DNA from 2 places in the Aliiglaciecola aliphaticivorans genome. Region 2 is predicted to be linked to the other one. Evidence: predicted binding sites of a transcription regulator. Region 2 holds the regulator's gene; the other holds the start of a gene.

Region 1 (8,256 bases), on a different contig from region 2:
TTATTTTCTCGCATTAATAAAATCATTAATGAAGAAAAAGACAGTGCAGTGCGTATTCAGCTTATTATTCATTTAATTTTAGGATTCTCAGAAAAAAATCCAGGTATTACCCGAATTTTAAATGGCGATGCCTTAATGGGTGAACAAGAACGTTTACGCAGTAGAATTGCACAAATTTTTGAGCGGCTTGAAACCCAAATCAAACAGGTTTTGAGAGAGCGTAAACTCCGCGAAGGTAAATCTTTACCTGCGGATGAAGCTGTAATTGCAAATATGCTGATTTGCTATACCGACGGCCGTATTAATTTATTTATTCGTAGTGATTTCAAACGTCGCCCCACCGAAGATTTTAAAGAGACCTGGCAGTTCATTAACAAGCAGTTTTTTTCATAGGTTCGTTTCAATAATTTTGTTATTTCTGTTGGTATCTATTCCAGCGTAATTCAAATAGACCTCAGGGACTAAAGTCCTTGCTACAAATTATCTTGTAGGCTGGTTTTGGTGCCAGCGCAATTTAAATAGACCTCAGGGACTAAAGTCCCTGCAACAAATTACCTTGTAAGCTGGTATTGATGCTAGCGTAATTTAAATAGATTTCAGGGACTAAAGTCCCTGCTACAAATTACCTTGTAAGCTGGTATTGATGCCAGCGTAATTCAAATGGATTTCAGGGACTCAAGTCCCTGCTACAAATTACCTTGTAGGCTGGTATTGATGCCAGCGCAATTCAAATAGACCTCAGGGACTAAAGTCCCTGCTACAAATTATATTGTAAGCTGGTATTGATGCCAGCGTAATTCAAATAGATTTCAGGGACTAAAGTCCCTGCTACAAATTACCTTGTAGGCTGGTATTGATGCCAGCGCAATTCAAATAGACCTCAGGGACTCAAGTCCCTGCTACAAATTACCTTGTAGGCTGGTATTGATGCTAGCGTAATTCAAATAGACCTCAGGGACTAAAGTCCCTGCAACAAATTACCTTGTAAGCTGGTATTGATGCTAGCGTAATTTAAATAGATTTCAGGGACTCAAGTCCCTGCTACAAATTACCTTGTAAGCTGGTATTGATGCCAGCGTAATTCAAATGGATTTCAGGGACTCAAGTCCCTGCTACAAATTACCTTGTAGGCTGGTATTGATGCTAGCGCAATTCAAATAGACCTCAGGGACTAAAGTCCCTGCTACGGTTTATCTGTTTACGTTCCCATAAGAAGATTCCTTGACACTAATAATTTCTCAGCTAGTCTATAAAGAACACCTGTTCTTTATTATTTGAGCAAATTAATATGCCCCGCAAGGCCTTATACAATGTAGAAGAAGTGCTTGAGCAAGCAATTGCTGTGTTCTTGGAACATGGTTATCACGGTGCGGCTATGGATGAAATTATCGCTAGAACCGATTTCAATCGTCGTGGGTTTTATATTGAATTTGGTTCTAAACAGCAGTTCTTATACATCGTACTTGCCCATTATCAAGAGCAACATTTGGCAAAAGCCATTTCACACTTAGAGCACAATCAAGGCATGCTCTCTATTCATGGTTTTTTTACAGATTACATCGATTTGGTTAAAGGTCGAGGTTGCTTGTTAATCAACATTATCACCGAGTTGGGATTTGATGATTTAAAAATTCGAGATATTGGCAGGCATTATCTAGATCGCTTACAGATTGATTTTATTGGATGCTTGGAAAAAGCTCAAAAGCTCGGCGAGATTAGACAAGATATCAACATTGAGTCTACCGGATTGCAACTATGCAGCTACGTGCAAGGGTTTGCAGTTAACGGAATTCTAGCCGGTGACACAGATGAACTCATGCTAGCAACACAAGCTATTTTGGGCCCCCTAAAACCTTAATGAGTGTCTGTCTGGCTGACTTATTGGATTAATCCGTAAGAACCTTAATAGTTTTGTGATTAGGGGGCGGATTTCACTTGGCGATTGTCTCAGTTATCGTTAGAATTCAGGCCGGTTTTAACATCTTAAAGTGAGTAATATGACAGCCAAAAATCCTTTATTTCGTGTACAGTTTGTTAGTAATGGTGAACGTTATGAAGTTTACGTACGAGAAGTCAGTCAGGGCAGTATGTTTGGTTTTGTGGAGATTGGCGATTTTGTCTGGGATACCCATACAACACTGGTATTAGATCCAAGTCATGAAAAGTTAAAAACTGAATTTGCCGATGTAAAGCACACCTATATTCCAATGCACAGTGTGTTAAGAATTGATGAAGTGAAGAAACAAGGCACGGCAAAGATTACTGAACTATCAGATAAAGTAACGGCCTTTCCTAGTCCCATTTATACTCCTAAAAATTAGTACTTTTCTGTACCCCATACAGTAAGCTGTAAATTGATAGTTTCAGTACAATTTGTGTTAGAAACGTTATAGTTGTGGGCGTTGCCCAAATAAATAGGAAAGAATCCAAAATGCATATCCCGTTGAGCAGAATGACGATATTTTTCTTGCTGTTTTTATGCCTTCCAGCAACGGCATCCGAACAACAAAAATTGACCAAATTAATGGACAATATTTGGCAATACGAACTCTCCATATCTCCTGTTTATGCAAGCTCTCAAGGCGTACATGACTTCGATGATCAACTTGCCGACATTTCCCCTGAAGGGCTCGCCAGGCAAAATGATCAGTTCGAAAGTTTCTTACATAAACTAGATAACATAAACCAAGAACAGTTACCGCGAACAGATCAAATTAACCTGCTGATGCAACGTTATCGGATACAAAATTATGTCGATGAATATCACTTCAAAGCACATTATGTTCCGCTAACCTCAGAGTATGGGTTTCATAGTGCAATGGCTGGACTTCCACGCTCGAGTCGATTTGCTAATGTGAAGGACTATCAAAATTACCTCTCAAGGCTTGGTCAAATCCCAGCTTATTTCGCCCAGCAAATTGCGTGGATGAAAAAAGGAATGGAAGTGGGAATGGTGCAACCTAAAGCGGTTATGCTAGGTTTTGAAAAGTCTGTTGAAAGTTTTTTCAGTGGGAAAGTTGAAGATAATACTTTTTATAGTCCATTCTTAAAAATCGATGATAGCAATGCCACTGAAGCTCAGAAGCGAGCATTAATAATAGAAGCCAAGGAAGTTATCAAACGAGATGTGATGGGCGCTTATCAAAGCTTTTACGACTTTTTGGTCACCGATTATATTCCTAATGCTAAATCAGATGTTGCTTCTAAAACCTGGCCTAACGGCGAACAGATGTATCAAAATCGTGCCCAATACTATACCACCACAGATCTTTCAGTGGATGATATCCACCAGCTAGGGCTAACCGAGGTGGCGCGCATACGCGCTCAAATGCAGGACATTGTTGATGAGCTAGACTTTCATGGGAGTATCAATGAGTTTATTGAATTCTTACGTACAGATCCGCAATTTTACGCTAAAACTCCTGAAGAATTGTTGAAGTACGCGTCTTATGTAGCTAAACGCATGGATGCAAAGTTACCCAAGCTGTTTTACAAACTCCCTCGCACACCTTACGGTGTTGCACCGGTTCCCGATGCCATTGCACCGAAATACACCACAGGTAGGTATGTTTCACCTAGGCGTGATGATGAGCCAGGTTATTATTGGGTAAACACCTACGCATTAGATAAACGACCTTTATATGCGATTCCCGCCTTAACAATGCATGAAGCGGTTCCCGGCCACCATTTACAAATTTCACTCGCGTCAGAGATGCAGAACTTACCCAATGTACGCCGTTACACCTATATTTCTGCATTTGGCGAAGGCTGGGGTTTGTATTCTGAGTTTTTGGGTAAAGAAGTGGGTATTTATCAAACTCCTTATGAAGAATTTGGACGCTTAAGTTATGAAATTTGGCGCGCGTGTCGTTTAGTGGTTGATACTGGGATGCACATGAAGGGTTGGACACGACAGCAGGCTTTGGACTATATGCTGGAAAATACAGCATTGTCAGAGCACAATGTGACCACGGAAATCGATCGTTATATCTCTTGGCCGGCACAGGCCCTAGCCTATAAAATTGGCGAGTTGGAGATTAAAAAGTTACGAGCTGAAGCAGAAGAAGCCCTTGGGGATAAGTTTGATTTACGCGCTTTTCATGATGCGGTGTTGGAATATGGCTCTATTCCATTGTCAGTCCTTAGAGAAAATATCGCTCTATTTATTGAACAACAAAAAGCATTATAAATAGCAAAATATGCAGAGCTTCAATGCTCTGCAATCAATTTTGGATTAAAGCTCGTTACACTCTTTAAGCAAATAAGCAAATTCCTCTGGATCCACTGGCATAATAGACAAGCGATGGCCTTTTTTGACCAGACCAATCTGTTGTATTTGCGGCATTGCTTTTATGCTTTTTAAACTCAGTACATGTTTGAATTTTTTGACGAATTTAACATCGACCATATACCATCTGGGATTTTCAGGATCTGATTTGGGATCATAATATTTTGACTCTGGATCAAACTGGGTATGATCGGGATAAGCCTCTTTTACCACTTCAGCTAAACCTGCGATTCCAACGTTTTTACAGCTAGAGTGATATATGAATACCTGATCACCGAGTTGCACTTTATCCCGTAAAAAATTACGCGCCTGATAATTTCGAATACCATCCCAATGCTCTGTTTGATTAGGTTTATTCGCTAAATCATCGATGCTAAATGCGTCCGGCTCACTCTTAAATAACCAATAATTCATAATCTACCTTTATGCTTTTCGGTATTACCGGGGTTCATCATACTAACTATTCTCTCAAGTTACCGCAAAACTTGCATCTCTGAAATTGATCAATATACTGTATATAAATACAGTATATTATGTGCTCATTTATTCGGCGCGAATTATCCGGAGTTTAGGTTATTTATGAATACACTATTGGAACACTTAAAAAATAAACGCTTAGTCTGGCAAGGTAATCAACAAGAGCACTGCCTAACCTCTAATAGTACCGGTTATGTTGAACTTGATGATGCACTTCAAGGTGGTTTCCCACAATCGGGAATGATTGATATCCATACTCCCATAGGGATTGGCGAGTTACGCTTGCTATTGCCTGCTTTACGATATCGTCAGCAACACAAACGCTTGTTGGTATTTATTGCAGCCCCAATGCAAATTAACGGTGAAATGTTAGCGCAATTTGGGCTCAGCCTTGAGCAAGTGTTAATTGTACAACCTAATTCTGCAGAGCACGCCCTTTGGAGCGCCGAACAGTGCCTTAAAAGCGGCTGCTGTCATAGTGTGCTAATGTGGCATCAACAGCTTGAAATAGCCCAAACCAAACGTTTGCAACTGGCTGCAGAACAAGGTGACGCTTTGCATTTTGTGCTGCGGCAAAATCGACAAGTAAGCTTATCATTGCCTGTCAGCTTAGCAATGAAACTCAATGCCCATGAACAGGGAGTTGCAGTACAAATAACCAAACGTAAGGGCGGTTGGCCAGCCCAGCCCTTCAATATCAATATGACTCACACTTGGCCCGAATTGGCCCTCAGTCAACGCGCCAGTAATGTGCTGTCATTCCCGCGGGCGAAAGTCAGTTAGTATGCAGCCCCTTTGGTTATATTTACACTTTCCGCATTTGCAGTTGGACAGCCTATGTCATGGGATCTCCTTGTCTCAGGAACCGTCTGCTGAAGGCACTAATCCGCAAATGAGTACTCAGCATGCATTAGTTATATTGCATCATCAGTCAAATTGCGTATTGCAGTTAAATCAAGCTGCTATTGATGCAGGTATCCGCATGGGAATGGGATTGGGGACTGCCGCCGCACTAGATCAACATTTACAGGTATTGCCTTATAAAAGAGATGTTGAACAAAAAAAATTAGTTGAGATAGCCGAACATTTGTACTTAGTGACCTCAGATATCAGTCTTTTTCCACCGAATGGTCTGTTGTTACGGATCCACAATATGCTGATGCTATATAATGGGCTAAATGGTTACTGGCGGGTTATTAAGAACCAACTGAAAGACTTTCAGGTAACCTATTATTACGCCAGCGGACAATCCCCTTATGCAGCGAGGATCCTCGCCCGTACAGCATGGAATCAGATCAGTGATCATCTGCCTATGCTGCAACATCAAATTGGTATACGACAACTAACGGACTCTGAGCTAGATAAGAAAACCGTTAGCAAATTAGCCCGAGTGGGTATCCATAATCTTGCAGATTTGATGGCGTTGCCCCTAAAAGATGTCGCCAAACGGTTTAACATAGATTTAGTAACATACTTGGGTAGGCTAAGTGGTGAATTTCACCATTCAGTGAATTTTTATCACCCCCAATCGAAGTTTCAACGTTATCTAGAGCTACTCTACGAAATAAGTCACACAGACACTCTGCTATCGCCAATGAGACAGTTGTTAGCAGCATTAGAACAGTTTTTAAAAATCCGCGATTTACTTACTCAAAAAATTATTTTTACATTATATCAAAGGGATAATAGAACACTGACACTAGAAGTAGGATCAGCCCAAGGAGAGTATCTCGCCGACAAATGGACGAATCTCAGCACCTTAAAATTAGACAACTTGGTTTTACAGGCTCCCATATTTGCCCTGGAGCTAAGTGCTCCTGACACCCAATTACGTAGTCCCGATAAAGCTGATTTATTTAGTGCCAGTAAAGGTACTCTCACCTATTTACAGTTAATTTCATTACTCCAGGCCAAACTAGGAGAGGAAGCGATTTCGCAGGTGGTATTAGATGACGACTTTCGTCCCGAGAAAGTGAATAAATATGTACCACCACACCTAGAGGTAACATCAAAGTCGATTTCAACCTATCCATTACGACCTAGCTTTATGCTACAAACTCCTCAGCCATTAACGGAAAAAGTATCTATCATACATGGCCCAGAGCGCATAAGTACCGGATGGTGGGACAACCAACAAATCACCCGCGATTATTTCATCGCTCGTAATCAACATGGCCAGTGGCTATGGATATATCGCACCACTAAAAGCCTGTGGTTTGCCCATGGTTTTTTTAGCTAAGCTGTGAGTGAAGAAGATTAATTCGAGAGCAACCTATGGCCTACGCTGAGTTATTCTGCCAATCTAATTTTAGCTTTTTACATGGTACTTCACATCCTCAAGAGCTAGTTCAACAAGCCCATTTTTTAGGCTACGAAGCCATTGCAATTACTGATGAATGCTCAGTTGCGGGAGTAGTAAGGGCTTACACCGAAATAAAAGATCATCAACTGGCAATTAAACTTATCGTTGGAAGTTACTTTAAGCTCGATAACAGCTTAGAGTGCGTTTTGTTATGCCCTAATCGAGAGGCTTATGCGGAACTATGCCGGATCATTACGAATGCCAGAAGACGCTCACCTAAGGGGGAATATAGCTTAGCTAAGTGGGATCTTAAAACCATCAAACATTGCTTACTATTATGGTTACCCAAAGGAGCATCAAGTGTTGACGAACCATGGGCGAGCTGGTTAAAAAAGCACTATAAAAACCGTTTGTGGATCGCGGCACAACGTCACCTTACCGCCAATGAGCATGTGATGCTCGCACACTATGAGAAGCTTAGTCAGCTATTTGACCTTCCAATCTGTGCTTGCGGCGGTGTATTGATGCACAATCCAAGTCGCCTTCCCTTACAACATATACTCAATGCTATTCAGCACCGAACTACGGTTGCAGAGCTTGGGCGCGACTTAGTCTCCAATAGTGAGCGGAGTTTACGAAGTCAGGAAAAGCTCAATAAGCTATTCAAACGAACTTGGTTAGATAACGCTGTAGAGATTGCACGTAAGTGCGACTTTAATTTACGAGAATTACGTTATGAATATCCAGCAGAGTTGATCCCAGAAGGAAAAACACCCAAACAGCATCTCCGAGATCTGGTAGAAGTAGGTATTAGGAAACGTTTTCCAGAAGGCATCAAACCTGAGATCCGGCATATTATTGAGAAAGAACTAGTGCTTATTGAGGAACAAGAATATGAATTCTTTTTTCTCACTATTTACGATGTCGTGCAATTTGCCCAATCTCAACACATTTTGTATCAAGGTCGCGGGTCAGCCGCCAATTCGGTAGTGTGTTACTGTTTAGAAATTACTTCTGTCGATCCTCGCCAAATTAATGTGTTATTTGAACGTTTCATTTCTAAAGAACGAGATGAACCCCCAGATATTGATGTGGACTTTGAGCATCAAAGGCGTGAAGAGGTCATTCAATATATTTACTCTAAATACGGACGAGAGCGCACGGCCATAGCGGCAACAGTATCCTGCTA
Region 2 (8,256 bases):
ATAACTACGGGTACCCAATGGCGAGAAAAGCCAATGGGAAACGCCGGATCTAATTGCAAAACCATGGGTAATACCTCCGTCCCTAAAAACTTCGACATCAGGGTTAAATCGATACTTTGTACCAATACCGGCCAACTGTCGGTAATTCGTGCCGTTTCTGTCACCATTGGGTTAACGGTGGGAACCCAGCTTGTGCCGAACAACACTTGTTCATAAGTGGGTAGATCAAATTTAGGTAAATCATTGCGATACTGACCGCCTTTAACCCAACCTAAATTAGTAATTACAACACCAAACTCGGTGCGAACAGGAACTAAAACATGAAAACCTACCTGGCCATTTTCAATTCGGTTATCAAGTAAAAAGATCTTATTCACTAACATTCGACCTTTGAATTCTAATGGCAAGTCTCGCTTGTCCTGACGTTCTAAAATATCTTCAATATTCAGGGGGTTCGTTGCCTTTCTCAATTCAATTTGTTGAATGCGATCCGTTTTATAATGCCCACGCTGCAATTGCCATACGCCCAAAGAACACAAAATTGCTACTGCCAACAACACTAAAAATGTGGCAAAGTAAGGGTGTTTGGAACTATTCGATTTAGTGACCATAATTCTTAAGGAGTGATCGATTTGTTAGTTAAACTATTAGTTGGCGGCTTATTGCTTTTTATGCTCTACAATCTTTTTCGCGCCATGATAATAATGTTAAAAAACGACCCCAATCAACCTCCTATGAGTAAATTTATCGGCCGCCGGGTTATGACCTCCGCAATTATTGTGATTTTGTTATTGCTCGCTGTAGCAACGGGACTTATTACTCCCAATCCGCGTCCCTATTGAGGGACGCTTAGGTACCTCATTGTATTTACAGTATGTAGACAAAGAAAAATAGCATTACCCACACTACATCTACAAAGTGCCAATACCAGCTACCGGCCTGAAATGCGAAGTGATTATCTGGTGTAAAATGACCTTTGAGCACTCTGAAAAATAATACAATCAAAATGATTGTCCCCAAGGTAACATGCATTCCATGAAAGCCTGTTAATAAGAAGAATGTATTACCATAGACGCCTGATTGTAAGGTCAGATTCATTTCACGATAGGCGTGCACGTACTCTTCAACTTGCAAGGTTAGAAAGAAACAACCAAGTAAAATTGTCACACCCAAAAATGCAATCAACTTGCCGCGTTGTTGCTTCTCCAGCGCCACATGAGCAAAATGACAAGTAACTGAAGATATTAACAATATTATGGTGTTGTACAGAGGTAAGCCCATCCAACCCATTGCAGTTGTCTCAACACCACCAGGGGTTTTAGTTAATGGCCATACAGCTTCAAAATTAGGCCATAACACTTCAGCTGTCATGGCATTGTTGCCCGCCCCGTCTAGCCAAGGCATAGCAATCATTCGAGCATAAAACAGCGCGCCAAAAAATGCCGCAAAAAACATCACCTCAGAGAAAATAAACCACGCCATACCTTGGCGGTAAGAGCGACCTAATTGAGCGCTGTACTTGCCGGCCATAGATTCATGGATCTGATTTCTGAACCAACCGACTAACATAACTAACAAAGTGGCTATGCCGGCAAGAAGCGTCCAGCCACCATAGCCACTTTCACCTTTGGTTTGTTCCACGACAAAATTGCCTGCACCAAACGCAATCAGAAATAAAGCTATCGCTCCAACAATGGGCCAAGGGCTTTGGTCTGGAACATAATATTTTTCATAAACTTGTTGTTGTGCCATTTTTATTCCTTTTATCCTTGATTCATTGCAACGCCTTCGGCACTTGCCGTTACGTCATACAAGGTATACTGAAGGGTGAAAAATTTAATATCTTTTGGTAACTGTGGATCAACGTAAAACTTCATAGGCATAATCGCTTCTTCACCAGCAGCCAAAGGCTGATTATTAAAGCAAAAGCACTCTGTTTTATTCATATACAAAGCTGCCGTTCCTGGTGAAACAGAGGGAACGGCTTGTGCCACATAGTCTTTGTGAGTGTTATTTTTAACGTAAAAATCTACCTGATTCATTTCACCCGGATAGACTTCGACCTTGCGGGTTTGCGCTTTGAACTCCCAAGGCATACCCGTGTTTGTGCGGGTAATAAACTCAATGGTTATCATCCGAGAGTGATCAACTTCAATTGATTCATATATCGCTGCGGTATCACTGGTTTTGCCATTAATGCCAGTAACTTGGCAAAACACTTCGTATAGCGGAACCAATGCAAAAGCGAAACCAAACATGCCAATCACCACAGCCACCAGCTTTAAGACCAGTTTACCGTTGTTAGATTGGCTGTTGTTTGAACCCTCAGTCATGATGAATCACACTTACTTAATCACTGGCGGTGTATCGAAGGTATGATAAGGCGCTGGAGAAGGGATCTCCCACTCCAAACCTTCTGCACCTTCCCAGACTTGGTCAGACACAGGCTCACCGTGTTTACGACATGCTTTTATCAGCAAGGCAAGGAAGATCAGTTGAGACAGTCCGAATGCAAATCCACCCAAGCTTATCCATTTGTTAAAGTCAGCAAATTGCAAAGCGTAATCTGGAATACGACGAGGCATACCAGCTAAACCAACAAAATGCATTGGGAAAAATAGTACATTGACGGAAATCAGCGAGCACCAAAAATGCCATTTAGCCAAAGTCACATCGAACATTTTGCCAGTCCATTTGGGTAGCCAGTAATACACCGCTGCCATGATGGAAAATATAGCGCCTGTCACTAATACATAGTGGAAATGAGCCACTACAAAATAGGTATCGTGATATTGGAAGTCCACTGGTGTAATCGCCAGCATTAAGCCAGATAGCCCCCCAATGGTAAACAATACAATAAATGCCAAAGCAAATAGCATAGGCACTTCAAATGAGAGTGAGCCTCGCCACATGGTTGCTACCCAGTTGAAGACTTTGACTCCAGTGGGTACCGATATCAACATAGTGGCAAACATAAAGAATAGTTCAGCACCGACCGGCATTCCCGTAGTGAACATATGGTGAGCCCAAACGATGAATGACAGCAAAGCGATGGAGGTTGTGGCATATACCATAGAGGCATAACCAAATAATTTTTTCCTTGAGAACGTCGGCACTATAGCTGAAATGATGCCGAATGCAGGAAGGATCATGATATACACTTCTGGATGCCCGAAGAACCAAAATATATGCTGGAACATCACGGGATCACCACCGCCAGCAGCATTGAAGAAGCTCGTTCCGAAAAATTTATCGGTTAACACCATGGTCACTGCACCAGCTAGAACTGGCATAACAGCAATTAACAGAAACGCGGTAATTAGCCATGTCCACACAAATAGTGGCATTTTCATCCACGTCATCCCTGGTGCGCGCATATTGAAAATAGTCACTATCACGTTAATCGCCCCCATGATGGAAGAGATCCCCATAATATGCACCGAAAATACGAACAAGGCTGTGGTGTCATTACTGTAAGTTGTAGAAAGAGGTGCATAGAAGGTCCAACCGAATGCTGGACCACCGCCTTCCATAAACAACGACGCCAGTAGTATGGTAAATGCCATTGGCAATATCCAGAAACTCCAGTTATTCATTCTCGGTAATGCCATATCCGGCGCACCAATCATCATGGGTACCAGCCAATTTGCTAACCCAGTGAATGCAGGCATAACCGCACCAAATACCATGATTAGGCCGTGCACTGTAGTCATTTGATTGAAGAAGTTCGGATCAACTATCTGCAAACCCGGCTGAAATAATTCAGCACGTATTACCATGGCCATCGCGCCGCCAGTTAAAAACATGATGAACGCGAACCACAGATAAAGGGTTCCGATATCTTTATGGTTTGTCGTAAATAACCAACGCTTTATGCCACTAGGAGCATGATGGTGATGGTCGTCATGATCGAGTTCGGTTGTCGCTGTGCTCATAACTGCTCCCCTTATTGACCTGTCATTACGGCGTTAATATCTTTGGCTTGGACCATGTCGCCGGTATCGTTACCCCAAGCATTACGTTCATAAGTAATAACTGCAGCCAGTTCACTCATGGTTAATTGTTTTCCAAAGGCTTGCATGGCAGTCCCCGTTTTACCGTTTACAACGATATCGATGTGAGCCGCCATATCATTGAGAACCATGTCACTGCCGACCAAAGCGGGAAATACGCCGGGTAAACCTTGCCCATTTGGTTGGTGACAAGCAGCACATGCACGCATGTAAACCTGTTCACCATTGCTCATCAATTCTTCCATGCTCATATTCATGGCGAGCAATCGTTGCTCTTCTTCTTTTGCTTTGCGCTGCACTTCTTCTTGAGCGTTTATCCATTGTTCATATTCGGCAGGTTCTTTGGCGATAACAACAATGGGCATAAAGCCGTGATCTTTTCCACATAGCTCGGCACATTGACCGCGATACACACCTGGTTCAATGACGTTTGCCCAAGCTTCATTAATAAATCCAGGGTTTGCATCTTTTTTAACCGCAAAGTCAGGAACCCACCATGAATGAATGACGTCATCGGAGGTCACAAGAAAACGGACTTTTTTACCCGTTGGAATAACTAAAGGACGATCAACTTCCAGGAGGTAGTTGTGGCCTTTTTCAAATTTGTTATTGATCTGTTCTTGTTGAGTGGCCATCACGGAGTAATATTCAACATCGTTCTCCATGTATTTATAATGCCACTTCCATTGGGAACCCGTCACCAGAACAGTGACGTCTGAATTTTCAGGATCTTCCATTGCGATCAATGTTTTAGCTGCTGGAAATGCCATTACCACGAGAATAATGAAAGGGATTATTGTCCATGCAATTTCCACTTTGACACTTTCATGAAAATTAGCAGGTTGTGCGCCTCTGGATTTACGATGGAAAATCATACTCCAAAACATCACACCGAATACCAACACTGCAATTACGACACAAATGAAAAACATCAGCATATGCAAGTCATAAACTTGACCACTAATTTCTGTCGCGCCTTTGCGTAAATTTAATTGATACTGATCAGCAGTCGAAGTCGATTCTGCGGACACTGTAAATGCAATTAGACTGGTCAGTATTACCAATATGCTGGACCATATCTTTTTCACTCAACACCTCCTGATGATGTAAGCCTTTTCCAAAGGAGCAAAGCAGAGTAATAAACCGCAAAAGACTCTAACATGGTAAATGACTTGAAAGCTTAATGTTACACAACTGTAAAAACTAGTATAAGAATTACTCAACTAAAGTCTGACGTCTAGTGTTTTTTGTTAAAATTTTAATCAACCGGTTGATTTTCAATCAAAATAGAGGGAAAAGTTATCTTTTATATCAATTTGAAATAGATACACTGAATATGGAATTTGAACTGGTAATTTTTGTCTTTAAAACGAAAAATTCCTAACTGAAGCGGTTCCCAAGCTCCATGATATGAAATAAGTAAACGAAATTTTGTTGAGAAAAGTGAATTTATTGAAGGGGAGAAAATAGATAATTAACAATTTAAATTTTTTAAATAACCAAATACAAGTCATTAAAAAGGTGACTAGATAAGTCACCTTTTTGGAATTATTCAACTTTAGACAATTTGGTTTACATCCAATCAGCGTTACGAATAACCCCCACGGCAATACCTTCAATGTTGAAAGGTTGAGAGGCTAAATCCACTTTAATAGGATTAAAATCATCATTTTCAGCATGTAGGATGACTTCCCTTCCACGCTTTTCAAGACGCTTAACCGTAACGTCTTCATCTACTCTCGCCACAACAACCTGACCATTATGAACATCTGTAGTGCGATGAACAGCTAGCAAATCGCCATCCAAGATACCGATATCTTTCATACTCATGCCGCTAACTCGCAGCAAAAAGTCTGCGCTAGGTTTAAATAAGTCCGGATCAACTTTGTAGTGACACTCAACATGCTCTTCGGCCAAAATAGGTTCGCCCGCAGCCACACGCCCAATTAAAGGTAAACCGGCTTCTTCCAATTCATCTTCCAAAGGAACATTCAGTTTAATTCCTCTTGAGGTACCGGGAAGAATCTCAATGACACCTTTGCGGGCCAGTGCCTTAAGATGCTCTTCAGCCGCATTAGCCGATTTAAATCCCAATTGACGCGCAATTTCAGCACGCGTAGGCGGCATTCCCGTTGCTAGCATGGTTGTTTTTATTAATTCAAGAATTTCGCTTTGTCGTGGTGTTAGTGGACGCATAAACAGCCTGTTTTTCTATACAGTTTAACTGTTAGTATATACAGTTGCGAAGATAACACAAATTTTGTTTTTCATTTATTGCTGAATTATCAAAAACCTATTCAGCTAATTAGGGTGACTTTACATGCCGTAACAATATAAAATGGTTGTTCAACTTAATAGACGTTAGTCTGCGCATTTTAGTATGCAAACATGAATAGAGTTGTACTCTTCATGCTATGCTTTTAACGATTTCGAAACCTCAAGGTGTTAAATATGGATTGGCTGCATAATTTGCTGCTTTCGATTTTTGCTTTTCCCGTGAAATGGCTAGTTAAAGTCAATAGTATTCCCACTGACATTGAAACTGAGTTAGGAATAGATAAAAGCAAACCTATTGTATATTTGCTTAGAACCCACTCGATTACCGATCAACTTGCCCTAAAAATGTCTACCAAGAAGGTTGATTTGCCCAACCCGACCAAGAAAATCGTTATTGGCGGAGAAGAACACAGTGCCAGCGTTTTCCTAGAACAACCTCAATCCGTCATAGGTAGAACCATTAAAGGGACTAAAATTGCGGCAGATTTAACCCATCTATTTCAGCTCCACAAAGACAATACAGATCTAGATTTGCAAATCGTCCCAGTCACGGTTTTTTGGGGACGTGCTCCTGGCAGAAAATCTAACGGTTTAGCCGATCTCCTTGCAGACAAAGCATCGCCAAGTTGGTTACGAAAGTTTTTTATAGTGCTGTTTTTAGGCCGTGATAATTTTGTTTCTTATAGTAAAGCCGTATCTTCAAGGGATATGACCAAACTCCCTGGCACTGAAGCTGAAATCGCACACAAATTAATTCGCTTGGCAGGCACGCATTTTCACCGAAAAAGACAGGCATTTAACGGTCCAATGCTGTTAGAAAAGCAAGAATTATATAATTCAATTCTTGGTTCAGTGACGGTCATCAATGCCATCAATGAAGAGTCTAGACAAAAGAAAATACCTTTGTCCAAAGCCAAGGCCAATGCAAAATCTTACATCAACGAAATTGCCGCGGACTACCGTGAAGGGTTGATCCGTTTCGGCGATCGGGTGCTAACGCGGATCTGGAATAAAATATACGATGGAATCGAAGTAGGTCACGCGGATAAAGTCAGAAAGCTCGCTCAAAATGGTCATGAAATCATATACGTTCCCTGCCATCGCAGCCATATGGACTACTTACTGTTAACTTACGCAATTTATCACCAAGGCTTGGTTACTCCGCATATCGCTGCTGGAATTAATTTAAACTTTTGGCCTGTTGGCGGCATTTTCCGGCGCGGTGGCGCATTTTTCCTACGCCGCAGTTTTGCTGGTAACAAACTCTATATAAGCGTATTTCGTGAATACTTAGAACTGTTATTTAACAAAGGCTATTCCGTTAAATATTATGCTGAAGGCGGACGAAGCCGCACGGGACGACTGTTACCTCCGAAAACCGGAATGTTAGCAATGACCTTGCAGGCCATGATTAAAGGGGTAAATCGCCCAGTGAGCATAGTGCCTGTGTATATAGGTTATGAACACGTAATGGAAGTGGGCAGTTACCTTAGTGAGTTAAAAGGCAATACTAAGAAGAAAGAATCGATATTTGGTTTATTTTCTGTCGTCAGAAAGCTGAAAAACTATGGCCACGGATTTCTCAATTTTGGCGAACCTATCCAGCTTAATAATTTCCTCGATGAGCAGGTACCCGATTGGCGTGACGCACAAAACAGTGAAGTTGATAAAAAACCAAGTTGGCTCACTCCCACAGTAAATATCCTTGCCAACCAAGTCATGGTGCGAATTAATCAGACAGCGGCGATAAGTGGTATGTCATTGTGTGCATTGTGTTTACTTTCTGCTAAGAAAAACGCCATGGGGCAATTGGAATTAGAGCAGGCTGTTGATGATTATATTCATTTACTAAAATTATCGCCGTACAGTGAACTGGTGAGCCTGCCGGATAAGAATGGCCATGAAATTGTAGAACAAACCCTAAAACTGGGGAAAATGAATGTCTCGGAAGATAGCTTTGGCAAGA

Evidence for each region. The regulator LexA, encoded in region 2, represses DNA repair genes until DNA is damaged. The targets are predictions, from matches to a motif close to TACTGTATNNNNATACAGTA.
Region 1: imuA (translesion DNA synthesis-associated protein ImuA) is a predicted target of LexA. The motif match lies at 4,798-4,817, and genes of this name have one in related genera.

What each region holds. Positions count from the first base shown of each region.
Region 1 is NZ_BAAGTF010000004.1:8,616-16,871, reverse strand. Features, by position in the region: gene slmA (nucleoid occlusion factor SlmA) at 1-393, shown strand, start outside; gene ACYVIL_RS02665 (TetR/AcrR family transcriptional regulator) at 1,289-1,858, shown strand; gene ACYVIL_RS02660 (DUF1820 family protein) at 1,998-2,321, shown strand; gene ACYVIL_RS02655 (DUF885 domain-containing protein) at 2,432-4,189, shown strand; gene ACYVIL_RS02650 (EVE domain-containing protein) at 4,235-4,702, opposite strand; gene imuA (translesion DNA synthesis-associated protein ImuA) at 4,868-5,548, shown strand; gene ACYVIL_RS02640 (Y-family DNA polymerase) at 5,619-7,004, shown strand; gene ACYVIL_RS02635 (error-prone DNA polymerase) at 7,040-8,256, shown strand, end outside.
Region 2 is NZ_BAAGTF010000018.1:61,527-69,782, forward strand. Features, by position in the region: gene ACYVIL_RS09800 (SURF1 family protein) at 1-611, opposite strand, end outside; gene ACYVIL_RS09805 (DUF2909 domain-containing protein) at 633-842, shown strand; gene ACYVIL_RS09810 (cytochrome c oxidase subunit 3) at 868-1,752, opposite strand; gene ACYVIL_RS09815 (cytochrome c oxidase assembly protein) at 1,764-2,333, opposite strand; gene ctaD (cytochrome c oxidase subunit I) at 2,346-3,935, opposite strand; gene coxB (cytochrome c oxidase subunit II) at 3,947-5,101, opposite strand; gene lexA (transcriptional repressor LexA) at 5,586-6,209, opposite strand; gene plsB (glycerol-3-phosphate 1-O-acyltransferase PlsB) at 6,465-8,256, shown strand, end outside.